DNA from 2 places in the Mycolicibacterium diernhoferi genome. Region 1 is predicted to be linked to the other one. Evidence: predicted binding sites of a transcription regulator. Region 1 holds the regulator's gene; the other holds the start of a gene.
The links. The regulator LexA, encoded in region 1, represses DNA repair genes until DNA is damaged. The targets are predictions, from matches to a motif close to CGAACANNTGTTCG.

Region 1 (3,353 bases):
ACCATATATCTAGAGCGTTCTTGTTTCGGCACTTTTCTACGTCCTGAACTGCGGTTTTCTGCAACCATGCTGTTCCCTTACACGACTTGTTTGCGACCTCTGGGTCATATTAGCGTCGGGGTCCTCAGCACGAGGAGGTGCGAGCAGCCATGACTGCCACAACGGATCTGCCGGCCCAGAACGCCGAACACACCGGAGCTCCCGAGCTCGTCCCATTGGATTCACTGACCGCCGAGCACACCGGCCGGTGGACATTTCTCATCGTCGAGGGCGCGGCCTTCATGATGCAGGCCATGCACCCGGTGATCGCCGAGGTGACCGGCCGCTATTCCGCGGGGTTCCGCGGTGATGCCGGCGGTCGTGCGATCCGCTCGGTCGACTCGGTGCTGCGCTGGACCTACGGCGGCACCGCGGCCCTCGCGGAGGGCGATCGGGTCCGCGCACTGCACAAGCCGCTCACCATGACGAGCGAACTGACCGGGAAGCGGATCAGCGCACTGAACACCGAGGCCTACCAGTGGGTGATCGCCACCGGCTACCTCGTCAACGCCCAAGGCGGCGGGCGCTTGCTGATCGGGCGGGATTTCACCGATTCGGAGAAAACCGAGCTCCTGCGCGACAACCGTCGACTGGCCGAGCTGCTGCACGTGCCGATGCGCGGTTACCCGCAGACGCTCGCGGAGATGACCGAGTACTACGAGAACATGATCGACACCCTGCAGGGCACCCCGCAGGCGCTGCAGCTGATCGCGGACTTGAAGGCCGGCAAGCTGGAGCTCTCGACGTCGATGCCCAAGGCGCTCGAACCACTGCTCCGGACGGCCTTGCGGCCGGCGCTCCGGCTCAACTACCTGTCCATCGTCGGCCTGCTCGATCCCCGGCTGCGCGCCAAGCTCGGGGTGAGCTGGAGCCGGCAGGAGCAGATCCAACTGCAGGTCATCTACGCCGCGATCCGGGCGGCGTACCGGGTGCTGCCGGACCGACTCACCTACTTCCCGCTGGCCTATCACGCGCGTAAGCACCATGAGTGCCTGAAGAAGATGGAAGAACGCCAAAAGAAGTCGTTCGCGTACAACCTGCCCGACACGCCTCGAACACATGTTTGATTATGTCTTCGCCTGCGACTACATTCGGCCATATGAGCGAGAGCACCGAACACCCTGAGGCACGCTCCAGTCTGACCGAGCGTCAGCGCACCATCCTGGAGGTCATCCGCGCCTCCGTGACCGAACGCGGCTACCCGCCGAGCATCCGGGAGATCGGCGACGCCGTCGGTCTCACCTCGACCTCGTCGGTGGCCCACCAGCTGCGCACCCTGGAACGCAAGGGCTATCTGCGCAGGGACCCGAACCGTCCGCGTGCCGTGGACGTCCGCGGCGCGGACGACAACGTGACGCCGAAGAACGTGACCCCGATCGTGGCAACCGAGGTCGCGGGTTCCGACGCGCTGCCGGAGCCGACGTTCGTCCCGGTCCTGGGCCGGATCGCCGCCGGTGGGCCGATCCTGGCCGAACAGGCCGTCGAAGAGGTCTTCCCGCTCCCCCGAGAACTGGTCGGCGAGGGCTCGCTGTTCCTGCTGAAGGTGGTCGGCGAATCGATGATCGACGCGGCGATCTGCGACGGCGACTGGGTGGTCATCCGGCAGCAGAACGTCGCCGAGAATGGCGACATCGTGGCGGCCATGATCGACGGCGAAGCCACCGTGAAGACCTTCAAGCGCACCAAGGGGCAGGTGTGGCTGATGCCGCACAACCCGGCGTTCGAGCCGATCGACGGTAACGACGCCCAGGTGCTCGGCAAGGTCGTCACCGTCATCCGCAAGGTCTGACGGGTTCGCCCGGGGAGGCTCAGTCGGCCCGGACGAACCCGTTCGTCCGGGCGAACTCCTCACTGGCGAACCAGATCTCGGCCTCGGTGTCCCGATAGCCCGGGCTGCCGGGAGCCCAGTACAGGCCCGACTTGGTGTCCGCCTTGATCGGATAGCCCTCGGGCGCCCGGTACCGGTCGCCGTCGGCCAGCCGCATCGAGGTCCAACCCGGATCCTCCGGCTCGTCGTCCTGGATCGCGGCGTGCCGGCCACTGGGGAAATCGGGCTCGTACCCGGACCAGACCGCGGTGGTGGGCGGGTCGAAAGCCGGCGCCTCGGACAGTGATTCGATCCGGGTGGGCGCGGTGTCCACCGCGTCCGGGTCGGAATCGAAACTCAGATCCTCGGCCGGCGCGTGCAGTTCCTCGAGCTCGTCGCCCTCATCGGAGTCGTAGTCGCCGGTGTCCTCATCGGTGTCGTAATCGCCGGACTCGTCGCGATGCTCGGGATCCGGGCCCGCCGAGATGGTGCCGAACGCGGGCACCTCGCTGACCGCCGGTGCCGAGGCCCACAGGCTCTGGGGGGCGTCCGGCTCGCGATCGCCGTACTCGGGCTGCTTGTACTCGGGCTCGTCATACCCCCGGTCGTAGCGGTCGTCGGCATAGTCATCCCCGAAACCGTCGTCCTCGTGGGACCGCCGGTTTCGCAGCACCGCGACGGCGATCAGGGCGATCACACCGATCAGCGGGATCAAGCCGAGCAACCACCACCAGCGCCACGAGTACCACTTGTCGCCGCTGTCGGCGTCCGCGGTGGCCGCCGAGCCCGGCGCCGGAGCGGCCGGGGAGTCGGCACCGGGCACCTGCAGCCCGACGAGCTGCGACTGCAGGCCGGCCGGCTCGGTGCTGAACTTGCCGCTGGTCCTGTCCCACGAGATCGATCCGCCGTTGAACTGCTGAGTGACGACGTTGCCGTGGTCGGTCTGGTCGCCCTTGGGGGCGCCCAGCTCACCGGTCGCACCGCCGAGTTTCTGCCACGCGGCGTTCATCGCGCCGCGCACGATCACCGCGCCGAAGTCCGGCGTCCAGAAGATGACCGGATCATCCTCCGCGGCGAACGGAACCACCCGGCTCTGCGGTGCCAGACCGCCGTCGGCCTCACTGGCGGTCGGGAACCCGAGATCCCCGGTGGGTCCGCCCACGCTCTCGTACTTGGCCAGCACCTGTCCGGTGACCACATTCGCGCCGGTTTCGGGGCTGTAGAAGATCTTGCCGCCCGCGTAGTTCTGGCCGACGCCGTCGGCGCCGATCGCGTACTGGGCCCCCTCTTCGGCGCCCAGGGGTCCGAGCGCGCCGCCGGCGGCCCGGCGGGCGGCGTTGATCGCCGAGGTGGCGTCGGAGGGAACGTCGATGGCGCCGAGCTGATCGGCGAGCTCCGGCGGCACGGTGGTGAAGGCCCGGGTCTTGCGGTTCCAGGAGATCTCACCCCCGGTGAACTTCTGGGTGAGGACGTCACCGTTGGTCATCTCGTCCTCGCTGGGCACTCC
Region 2 (3,353 bases), 2.7 Mb from region 1:
CCTTGCCCGGCTGGATCTCGATGACCGCCGACTGCTCGTGGATGGTGACGCCGAGCCGCTCGACAGCATCGGCCAGGCCGCATGCCAGTGCGGCCGGCTGAATCCGGGCACAGTGCGGAGTGTGATAGGCCGACACCACCCCGTCGAACTGGATACGTTGCGCAGCTTCGTGTTTCGTGAGTTCGGTGACCTCGTTGCCCCAACGCCGCTCCTCGGCGACGGTGGCGGCCAGGCGCGCGGCCTGCGCGGGGTTACGGGCGATTTCCAACGTTCCACCCTTGACCGCGCCGGCGTCGATACCCTCTCGGGCGGACACCTCCATGACCTCGTCCACGGATTCGTTGAGCGCTCGCTGCCACGCCAGAACCTTCTCGCGGCCATGGGTTTTCGCCATCCGGTGGCGGTCCCCGGGAACCAGACCCGACAGCCAGCCGCCGTTGCGGCCGGAGGCGCCGAATCCGGCGAAGCGGGCTTCCAAGATGGTGATCCGCAGCGACGGGTCGGCTCGCTTGAGGTAGTACGCCGTCCACAATCCGGTATAGCCGGCGCCCACGATGCAGACGTCGGCGTCACGATCACCGGGCAGCTTCGGACGCAGCTCCGGCAGTTTGTCGAACCAGTGCGAGACCTGACCGTTGATGGTGGACACCCGGCAATTCTGTCAGGCCGGGTTGTCGGCGGTGCGGCGGATGGTTGACCCCACGTACCGATGAAAGGGGCACACCATGTGCTGGCAATGCGATCACCCGGGGGCCACCCGGCAGGACTACCTCGACGTGCTGCACGGCACTGTCGCCAAGAACGGTTGGGCGGTGCAGTATGTCGAGACGGAGCCACCGTTCGCGTACACGATAGGGCTGAGCGATGCCGGCCTGCCGGAGCTACTGGTCACCGCACTCCCGCCGGGGCAGTCCATGCGATTGCTGAACGTGGTGGCTGATTACATGGTGCGAAAGACCGAACCGGCACCCGGTGACACCATGACGTTCCCGAGTGACCCCGCTGTCGAGTTCGTCGCGGTGACCGCACCCGATGCGCACATGGGTTGGGCCGTCGCGTTTCACGGCGGGCCCATCCGTGGCCTGCAGGTCGCCTGGCGGGACGAGCACGGCCACTCGCCGTGGTGCCCGGACTTCAACCAGGGCGGTCCGCGGCAGCCCGTACTTGGGGTTCGCGAGCCGCTCGGCCCCTGAGAGATCCCTCGAGATGACCACCGCGACATCGGCTTCCGAGCGACAATCTGGTCTCAGAAGTTTCTTTGACCCATTCTGCCCCTGGTGTCACATTCTGTCCGGATTTGTCGGTGGTCGCACGTATGTTCGAACCATGAAGTCGGACGCGGTGGCCAGTCGGGAGACGGTGCAGCATGCACTCTCCGATCACGCCGCGTCCACCAAAGCCTTGCTGGATGCCGACTTCACCGTGTTCGACACCGCGGAGTTATTGGCCATCCAATCCGAGCGCGAGCGGTACGCGCGCGCGGACGCGATGATTGGGCACCGCATCCAGGCCGCGCTGATGGACCGGGCCAGCGCGCATGAGATCGGCGGGAAGTCCTGGGTGGATGTGTTGGCCACTCGGATGCGGATCAGTCGTGCCGAGGCCGCCCGCCGGGTGTCGGGTGCCGAAGTGCTTGGCCCGCGCCACGCGATCGGCGGGGAGGTGCTGGATCCGGTGCTGGCGGCGTGTGCCGCCGCGTTGGCCGACGGAGCGATCTGTGCGGGGCACATCAAGGTGGTCCGGGCGACGTTGAAGACCGCGTGCGGCCGGATGGCCGGTACCGAGTTGGCGGAGTTGGAGGTGTCGCTGGTCGCCGCGGCCAAGACCACGACCCCGGAAACCCTGGAAAAGGCCGCCGAACGGGTGCTCTACAAACTCAACCAGGACGGCCATGGCCCCGATGTGGCGCGGCATAAGCGGGGCATCACCCTGGGTGCGCAGGATGCCGACGGGCTGGTGCGGATCACCGGTTGGGTGGATGCCGAGTTGGCCGCGTATCTGGGCACCGTGCAAGAGGTGTGGGGGCGGCCCGGGGTCAACAACCCCGATGATGCTGAGCCCAAGCTGAATCCGGACCCGAACCCGCTCGAAGACGAACCCGGGCCGGCGTGCGACCCGGTAAGTGAAGAACCCGCGGGCGCCGACAGTGAAGACGACGCCGCCGATGAGGGACTCGCGGACCCAGCCAGTGAAGATCCCTTCGCCGACGCTGACACAGCAGAAGATCCCGATCCCAACCACCCAGCTGACTTCGGTGCCCTGGCCGACCTGGCCGCCGGCGATACCCGCACCGGGGCCCAACGTTTGCACGATGCCTTCAAGGCGATCCTGCGTGATGCCCTGATGGCCAAGAGCCTCGGCCAGCACAACGGGATCCCGGTCACTATCGTGGTCTCCACCACCCTGGCCGAACTCGAAGCCGGCGCCGGGATCGCGGTCACCGGGACCGGCACGCTGATGCCCATGCCGGATCTGATCCGCCTGGCCGAACAGGCGTATCACTACCTGGTGGTGTACCGAAAACACACCGCCGAACCGCTCTATCTCGGGCGCACCAAACGCCTGGCCAGCAAGGCCCAACGCCTACTGCTCTACCACCGCGACCGGGGTTGCACCCGGCCCGGCTGCACCCAAGCGGCGTGTCATTGCCAGGCCCACCACGCCGAACCCAGCTGGAACAACGGCGGACTCACCGACGCCCCCACCCTCGCCCTGGGCTGCGGCCCCGACAACCGGCTCGCCGAAATGGGCTGGACCACCAGCATCGACCACGACACCGGGCGCACCCACTGGCACCCACCCCCACTGATGGACACCGGCGGCGACACCCTCAACCACCACTTCCACCCCGAAGAATTCCTCGACCCACCCGGCGAGGACAACCCATGTCAGAACGCATAGCGGTGGTACTGCGCCATATACCGCAGCGCGGGCACCGACGACATGACCTTCGCCAGCAACCGGTATGCCGGCCCCACCCGGCCGAATTCCGGGGTGTCGAACGGCGACACCCAGGCCAACAGCCGGGTGCCGGGCACCGCCGTGCGGATGTCGTCGGGGCCGTTGATCGCCCAGTGCAGCCTGGCTCCGGACCGGCGCACCACGGTATTGGTCCACTGCGACTTGATACCCAGCGTGTTGAACGCATCGAATTGCAGTTCACCGGACGGGAATCCGTCCACCACCCGACGCAGCAGCTCCAGCCCGTCCCGTTCGGTGAGGTACATCGTCAGCCCCTCACCGAGCATCAGCGTCGGGCGGTCGGCGGGAATGTCGCGCAGCCAGTCCGCATCGGTCACCGAGGCGGCGAGCACGTGGCAGCGCTCGGCCGACGGATAGAGCCGCTTCCGCAG

Region 2: the regulator LexA is predicted to act here: its motif matches at 1,309-1,322, upstream of K0O62_RS27930 (HNH endonuclease signature motif containing protein).

Annotation. Positions count from the first base shown of each region.
Region 1 covers NZ_CP080332.1:2,599,946-2,603,298, reverse strand. Annotated here, with positions in the region: gene K0O62_RS12310 (TetR/AcrR family transcriptional regulator) at 1-5, opposite strand, end outside; gene K0O62_RS12305 (oxygenase MpaB family protein) at 150-1,106, shown strand; gene lexA (transcriptional repressor LexA) at 1,139-1,828, shown strand; gene K0O62_RS12295 (sunset domain-containing protein) at 1,848-3,353, opposite strand, start outside.
Region 2 covers NZ_CP080332.1:5,866,228-5,869,580, forward strand. Annotated here, with positions in the region: gene K0O62_RS27920 (NAD(P)/FAD-dependent oxidoreductase) at 1-649, opposite strand, end outside; gene K0O62_RS27925 (DUF4262 domain-containing protein) at 726-1,193, shown strand; gene K0O62_RS27930 (HNH endonuclease signature motif containing protein) at 1,327-2,901, shown strand; gene K0O62_RS27935 (class I SAM-dependent methyltransferase) at 2,889-3,353, opposite strand, start outside.